DNA from 3 places in the Bacillus sp. CGMCC 1.16607 genome. Region 2 is predicted to be linked to each of the others. Evidence: riboswitches for the same ligand, from Rfam matches in the RefSeq annotation. Region 2 holds a riboswitch; each other region holds the start of a gene.
The links. Region 2 has a riboswitch for S-adenosylmethionine ahead of mtnW (2,3-diketo-5-methylthiopentyl-1-phosphate enolase). Riboswitches for the same ligand answer to the same signal wherever they lie in the genome.
Positions count from the first base shown of each region.

Region 1: another riboswitch for S-adenosylmethionine. It lies ahead of fbpA (Fur-regulated basic protein FbpA); the one in region 2 lies ahead of mtnW (2,3-diketo-5-methylthiopentyl-1-phosphate enolase).
Region 3: another riboswitch for S-adenosylmethionine. It lies ahead of ACFSO7_RS10365 (ABC transporter permease); the one in region 2 lies ahead of mtnW (2,3-diketo-5-methylthiopentyl-1-phosphate enolase).

Region 1 covers NZ_JBHUJX010000012.1:162,643-164,912, forward strand. The annotation lists gene ACFSO7_RS08005 (multicopper oxidase domain-containing protein) at 1-510, opposite strand, end outside; SAM riboswitch class I at 798-906, shown strand; gene fbpA (Fur-regulated basic protein FbpA) at 999-1,154, shown strand; gene ACFSO7_RS08015 (L,D-transpeptidase family protein) at 1,217-1,711, shown strand; gene ACFSO7_RS08020 (hypothetical protein) at 1,795-1,932, shown strand; gene ACFSO7_RS08025 (MFS transporter) at 1,967-2,270, opposite strand, start outside.
Region 2 covers NZ_JBHUJX010000008.1:396,791-399,060, reverse strand. The annotation lists gene mtnW (2,3-diketo-5-methylthiopentyl-1-phosphate enolase) at 1-960, opposite strand, end outside; SAM riboswitch class I at 1,036-1,148, opposite strand; gene ACFSO7_RS04795 (pyridoxal phosphate-dependent aminotransferase) at 1,239-2,270, opposite strand, start outside.
Region 3 covers NZ_JBHUJX010000018.1:34,595-36,864, reverse strand. The annotation lists gene ACFSO7_RS10370 (alpha/beta fold hydrolase) at 1-604, shown strand, start outside; SAM riboswitch class I at 797-906, shown strand; SAM riboswitch class I at 1,027-1,135, shown strand; gene ACFSO7_RS10365 (ABC transporter permease) at 1,363-2,270, shown strand, end outside.

The DNA.
Region 1 (2,270 bases), on a different contig from region 2:
TGGCTTTGTTCCACAATGGTACATAAACACCCCAGGTTTATTGGCAGGGTAAGTAAACGAACCGCTTTCATTAGGCATAACATCAATGAAGTCTTTAGACGGTGCTGCGTGTACAGCATGGAAATCCATACTGTGTGGAATCGAAGGGTCCATATTCTTTAATTTAAAGTTAATGGTATCTCCTTCGTTAACGACAACGACAGGACCAGGCGCTTGCCCATTGAATGTCCAGGCTTTATACACATTTCCTTCACTAATCTCAATATCTGTAATCTGAGCGGTCATTTCCACATTCACTTCATTTTTACCAATACGTTCAAGCTTTAACGGAACAGGTGGTTGATTTAAATCTTTATGTGTTTCAATGAGGTTTGGAGTTGAAGCAGTCGTTTCAGCTTTTTTTTCTTGTTGTGGTTTTACAGATGTGGTATCAGTATTGCATGCTGTTAGTAATAGAATCATAGAGGCAGTAGTTAGAGAATATTTCCATAATTTTTGATGAACCTTCATGTTATTTCCTCCTAATAAAAAATTATTTTAATATGTGATTACAAGTTAATTGTATTCTCTGTCATGAATGATTAACGTGACTGCCATCACGCATTTTGAAAGCGTATTTGAACGTTATGTGAACTACTTCACATACATGTGATATATTCCACATTGTTGAATATTAGTCCCTATTTTTATAGTAATAATGTTATATCGGGAAAATTTAAATTAAGTAAATATTTTTTTGGTACATTAATATTTGACATCACAATGGAAAACCATTATAGTAAATTCCAATTAAATATTTCTTATCCAGAGAGGTGGAGGGAATTGGCCCTAAGATACCTCGGCAACAGGCACTACTTAGTGCACTGTGCCAATTCCAACAAGTGTTATTTGCTTGATAGATAAGAGGTGCGGTCGAAGAACATAAATAACCCCTTCTTGCTATTGTAAAAGCGATAAGAAGGGGTTTTTTATTTTATGATTAGATCGGAGGCGTGGTTATGAATATTTTTCGCGAAACAGAAGAGGAAACGAAGAAAGAGTTTCTTATAAATGAACTATTGGAAATGGGAATTTTCAAAAGTAGAAATTTACAGCTTTTCGAACTATCTTTAGCTGAATTGGAAGAGGAATATCAAAAATTTAGAGGAAGTTAACTAAATAGGCACTGGCAGCACTCCCCTTGCATATTGTAAAAGAAAAAAGGTGTGGTGGACAAATGCTCCATACGGTTAAGCTAGGTGAGTATTTGGCTTTAATTGCCTCTAATTATCGAATCTCATTACAAAAATTATTGGCTGCAAATCCAGGAATCAATCCAAATCATTTATTTGTCGGTCAAAAAATTCAAATACCCGGTTTGCCTGATCCAAATACGATTCCTTATCATATTCAAGTTTCTTTAGGACAAAGAAGACTAACATTATTTCATCACGGGCAAATCTTTAAAACGTATCCAATTGCCGTTGGAAAAATACTTACTAAGACTCCGTTAGGTGATTATGTAATCGTTAATCGCGAGCCGAATCCAGGCGGACCGTTCGGAGTTCTATGGTTGTCCCTTTCAAGACGAGGCTATGGTATTCATGGAACGAATAATCCATCTTCGATAGGTAAGGCTGTGTCTCATGGCTGTATTCGCATGCAAAATAAAGATGTATTAGAATTGGCTGGTTATGTTCCGAATGGTACAAGAGTCATCATCCAAGCATGATTTTTTGGGGATATTTTCTAATGTCCTGAGGGATGCTAGTGATAGGCATCTTGTTTGAAATAAGAAATATAGGGGGCTACTATGTGAAGAATGAGCCTAAATTTCCTTCTAGAGAACATCTTGATCAAGCTTTTACCATTCTTCAAGACAAAATTACGAGAATAGCAGTAGAGGAAGAAGAGGAAATGCTGCAGATGGAACAAGAACAAAATAAAACGTAAGATGGTTCTCTCCTAAGAGGACCATCTTACGTTTTTAAGGATTCAAATTCGGAACTTTTTGAAGGATCTTCTTATGTTCCTTTATTACATTTACACGTAATGACCATAAAAGAAAAATCAAACCGAAGAGGAAATATAATGAACCATTAATAACACCCATAGTTCTTGGATCGAAGACCTCGAGTAATACTCCGGTTAAAAACATTGAAAGTCCTAATAAAGTATTCGCCAGTGTCGCAGATAAACCAAAATACATTCCTTGTAATTTTAACGGAACTGTTTCCATTACGACAGTATCAATTAGCGTATTGCTAACACCACCAAAGATGGTTAAAATT
Region 2 (2,270 bases):
CTTTAAAAAGAATTCATCTTCTTTCAAAAGCTCTTGTTTGATTGCCAATGTTTTCACTTTCTCAAGTGCAACCGATCCATATGGTGAAGGGAATAAGGAGAAATCTGCTCCAGCATATCGCAGTAATTTTCCTAAAATCAAAGCATGTGAGAATCCGTAATGACTTGAAGAAAGAAAAGATCCACTAACAGCAGGGTGAGCCATTATCGGTAATCCAATTTCTTGATCTTCACGTAATTCTTGTAAACTATCTAATCCGTATGAAAATACATTAAATAATAATACATCTGCTCCTAATTCAGCCGCTTTTCTTGCTTTATCTCTTAGACTAGATGATCTTCCTGTTAAATTAACAGCATACAAGGTTCGATTGCCCGTTTCTTCAAGAGTTGTTTTTAATATTTTCTTACCAGCAACAATTCGTTTTTCAAATGGGGTAAGTTCGTTTTCAAAGAGAATTTCATCATCCTTGACGATGTCAATTCCACCAAAGCTTTGTGCCATTAGTTGTTTAGATAAAAAATCAAGATCTCTACCGATTACGCCTTTGAAAATACTCATGAGTAGAGGACGATTGTAGACATTGAGCAATTTTCTAATGCCTTCTATTCCGTATCTAGGACCCGGAAAAGCTTTTTTTAACTGTTCAGGGAAAGTTAAATCGATAAGTTTGACTTTACCATCAAGCGAAAGCTTTCCAAATACGGTTGTTAATATCGCCGGTATATCCGCTGAAAAGTTTAGAAGCGGATAGGCAATTTTTATAATGGCTTCGCCTTCCTTATCAGTTATCTCTTCAATCGAAACAACTTTACCTTTATGCTTTTTCAGTTGATTTTGTTCAAGTTCAGGCAGGTCTGTCCAAGAACCGATGGTTAAACCTAAAGCTATTTCTTCAGCTTTTTTTAACGGGCTTCCATTTATTTCTTTTATCAAATACGTTGCTATTAAATCATTCATGATGGATACTTCCTTCCCTAAAGCAATAAAAAAACCTCTTCAAATAAGAAGAGGTTAGCGTGACAAACTAACGTCCTCTTATCTATCAGCTTTATGCTGCAAGAATTAGCACCGTGCTTTATGAATTATTCATAAAATCGGTTGCCGGGCTTCATTGGGCTAGTCCCTCCGCCTGCTCTTGATAAGAAAATCGTTTATTCTATTTTAAAGTTAATGATATTGTTTTCTCAAATTAATATGGATTATGACAGGATTTTTTTAAGTTGTCAACATATTTTTTAGAATATTTTCAAAGATTGGATTCTTCTAACTGCTTCGTGCATCCTTTCTTCCGAGGTTAATAAGCCAACGCGAACATAACCTTCCCCATAACTCCCAAATCCAAGTCCAGGTGCGACAGCAATTTGCACCTTCTCTAATAAATAGTCGGCAAATTCTTCTGAGGTAAATCCTTCTGGGACCTTTAACCAAGCAAAAAAGGAACCCTTTGGGGCTGTTACATTCCATCCGATGGACTTCAATCCCTCTATCAGTACATTTCTTCGTGATTCATAAAGATCGTTTAGTTCTTCTACACATTGTTGTGAAGCGTTTAACGCCTCTGCTGCAGCTTCTTGAACCGCGCCAAAAATACTCACATATAAGTGATCCTGCATAAGTTCAATCGTTGAAATTACACTTCGATTTCCGACAGCAAATCCAACCCGCCAGCCAGCCATATTATATGTTTTTGATAATGTATAAATCTCAATCCCAATATCTTTTGCACCTTCCGTTTGTAAGAAGCTAAGAGGCTTTTTACCATCAAACCCAATGGCTCCATAGGCAAAATCGTGAACAACACAAATATTGTTCTTCTTTGCCAGCTCTACTGTTTTCGAAAAAAATTCAGGTGTTGCAGTTGCACCTGTCGGGTTATTTGGATAATTAATAAACATAAGTTTTGACTTCTCTAGAATGGCAGGATCGATATTTTCATAATTTGGTAGGAAATGATTTTCTTCAAGTAAAGGCATAATAGCCATATTTGCCTTTGCAAGGGCTACACCTGATAAATAATCGGGATAACCGGGATCAGGGACTAGTATGGTGTCTCCAGGATTTAATAGGCATTGTGGAATTTCTACAAGCCCTGCCTTCCCTCCGAACAAAATAGCCACCTCTTCGTCTGGATTCAACTGGACACCATATTCTCGTTCATAAAAATTGGCAGCCGCTTGCTTCAAGTATTTATACCCTTGGAAAGGTGAATACTTATGATTTTTTGGATTGGCAGCAGCCTCTTGAAGCTTTTTCACAATATGATCAGG
Region 3 (2,270 bases), on a different contig from region 2:
ATACAGTTCAGAAACAAGAATATCTGCAAAAGATAATAGTTTTGCTTTGTGGATCCTTGATTTAATGGATCATTTTCAAATTGAAAAGGCTGCATTTGCGGGTCCATCCTATGGTGGGGGAATTATCTTACGCCTTGCTACCTATTTTCCCGAAAGAATAGCTTGTTCAATTCTATATGCCCCGGCTGGAATTTTACTAGGGTCAAAGATAGAAATGATCAGAAAAATATTAATTCCACTTCTAAGCTTAAAAATGACGGGAAATAAAAAGTATATGAAAAAAATAGCAGATGCAATGTCAGATTATTGCATGAAGGATATGGATGCTGACATTATTATGGAGATATTCCGAAGTACCAAATTAGAACAGGAAATGCCAAAGCTGACAACAGCAAGCGAGCTCAATAAATATTCAGCTCCGACAATGATTATTGGTGGGAAAAAGGATATTTTCTTTCCAGGTGAAAGAATGATAGAAACAGCTAAAAAGATCATTCCTAATATTACTGCTAGCCATTTCTACGATATGGGCCATTTCGCTTCCGAAGAAATGCTAAAGAAGATAAACCGTGATATGATTTCATTTATAAAAACGTATTATTAGTCTGAATGATTCATAGATTAATTTTCGATTCTTTCACCTATAATGTAAAAGCCCGGTAATAAAAAATATCGGTATAAGAACCTTTCCCTTATCATTAACAATGAAACTTTTTTGAGAAAATAATAATAAAATGGTTGACTATGTAAGAGAAACGTATTATCCTTAGTTTTGTTAAATAGTTAAATAATTTAATTCTTATCCAGAGAGGTGGAGGGACATGGCCCTGCGAAACCTCGGCAGCAGATTCTCCTTAGAAAATACTGTGCCAAATCCATCAGGTGACAAGACCTGAAAGATAAGAAGAGACGATTTATTATTCAATCCTCTTCTTTCTTCAAGAAGAGGATTTTCTGTTTTGAAAATAAATTTAGGTAATTTGTTATTTTAGAATAATTATATTATTATTTAAAAATTTAATAATTTTCTTATCCAGAGAGGTGGAGGGTCTGGCCCTATGAAACCTCGGCAGCGGGTTCTTGAAAAGAATACTGTGCCAATTCCATCAGGAAGAAATAACCTGAAAGATAAGATGAGTATTTGTTCGCTAGAAGCTCCTCATCTTATTTATGGTGAGGGGCTTTTTCAATTGTATAAGGAGTGATCATGAAGTGGAAAAGGTTTCATTTTGGCTCGAACCAACTTAATTGATCAAGTTGTGAGTTGGGGATAAGTGGAAATTAATTTAGGGCTTTTTCAAACTATAATTCATAGTATTCTTATAGGAAAACTAATTATTTGTAAGGGGTTGATTGAAAATGATGTTTATATTTAAACGTTTAATGGCAATGATCGTTACCCTGTGGATTATTGTTACACTTACATTTTTTATTATGCATTACATTCCAGGCGATCCGTTCGCAACAGATGCCAAAGCATTGCCAGAAGAAACATTAAAAAACATGCGAGCAAAATACAACTTAGATGAACCTTTACCGATCCAATACATACTTTATTTGAAAAATTTAGTCCAGTTAGATTTAGGTCCTTCGATTCAATCAAAAACAAGAGATGTAAATACGCTAATTTTGGAAGGATTCGCTCCTTCGGCAATATTGGGAATTCAATCTCTTATCTTGGCTATTATTTTTGGTATTGGTCTAGGTGTCATGGCAGCCCTTCATCATAATAGATTGTTAGATTATCAATCAATGTTTATAGCTATTATTGGAATTTCTGTTCCAAGCTTTATTTTCGCTCCCTTACTTATTAAATATGTTGCAGTCGAATGGGGACTTCTGCCAGTTGCTTCTTGGGGAACATGGAAACATACCTTATTGCCAACTCTTGCTTTAGCAGTCGGACCTTTAGCCATTATCGCTCGTTTTGTAAGAACCAGCATGTTAGAAGTCTTAAATCAAAATTATATTAAGACGGCTGAAGCAAAGGGCTTGACAACTTTTGAAATTGTTTGGAAACACGGGATTCGCAATGCTCTTATTCCGGTCGTTTCGTTTATAGGTCCGCTATTCGCTGCAGTTATTACAGGGACCTTTGTTGTTGAAAAGATTTTTGCTATTCCAGGGATCGGAAAATACTTTGTAGATAGTATTTTTAACCGTGATTATCCCGTGATTTTAGGAACAACAATTTTCTATAGCGTGATTTTAATCGTGACCTTGTTTGTTATTGATATTTGTTACAGATTAATAGATCCGCGTATTAAATT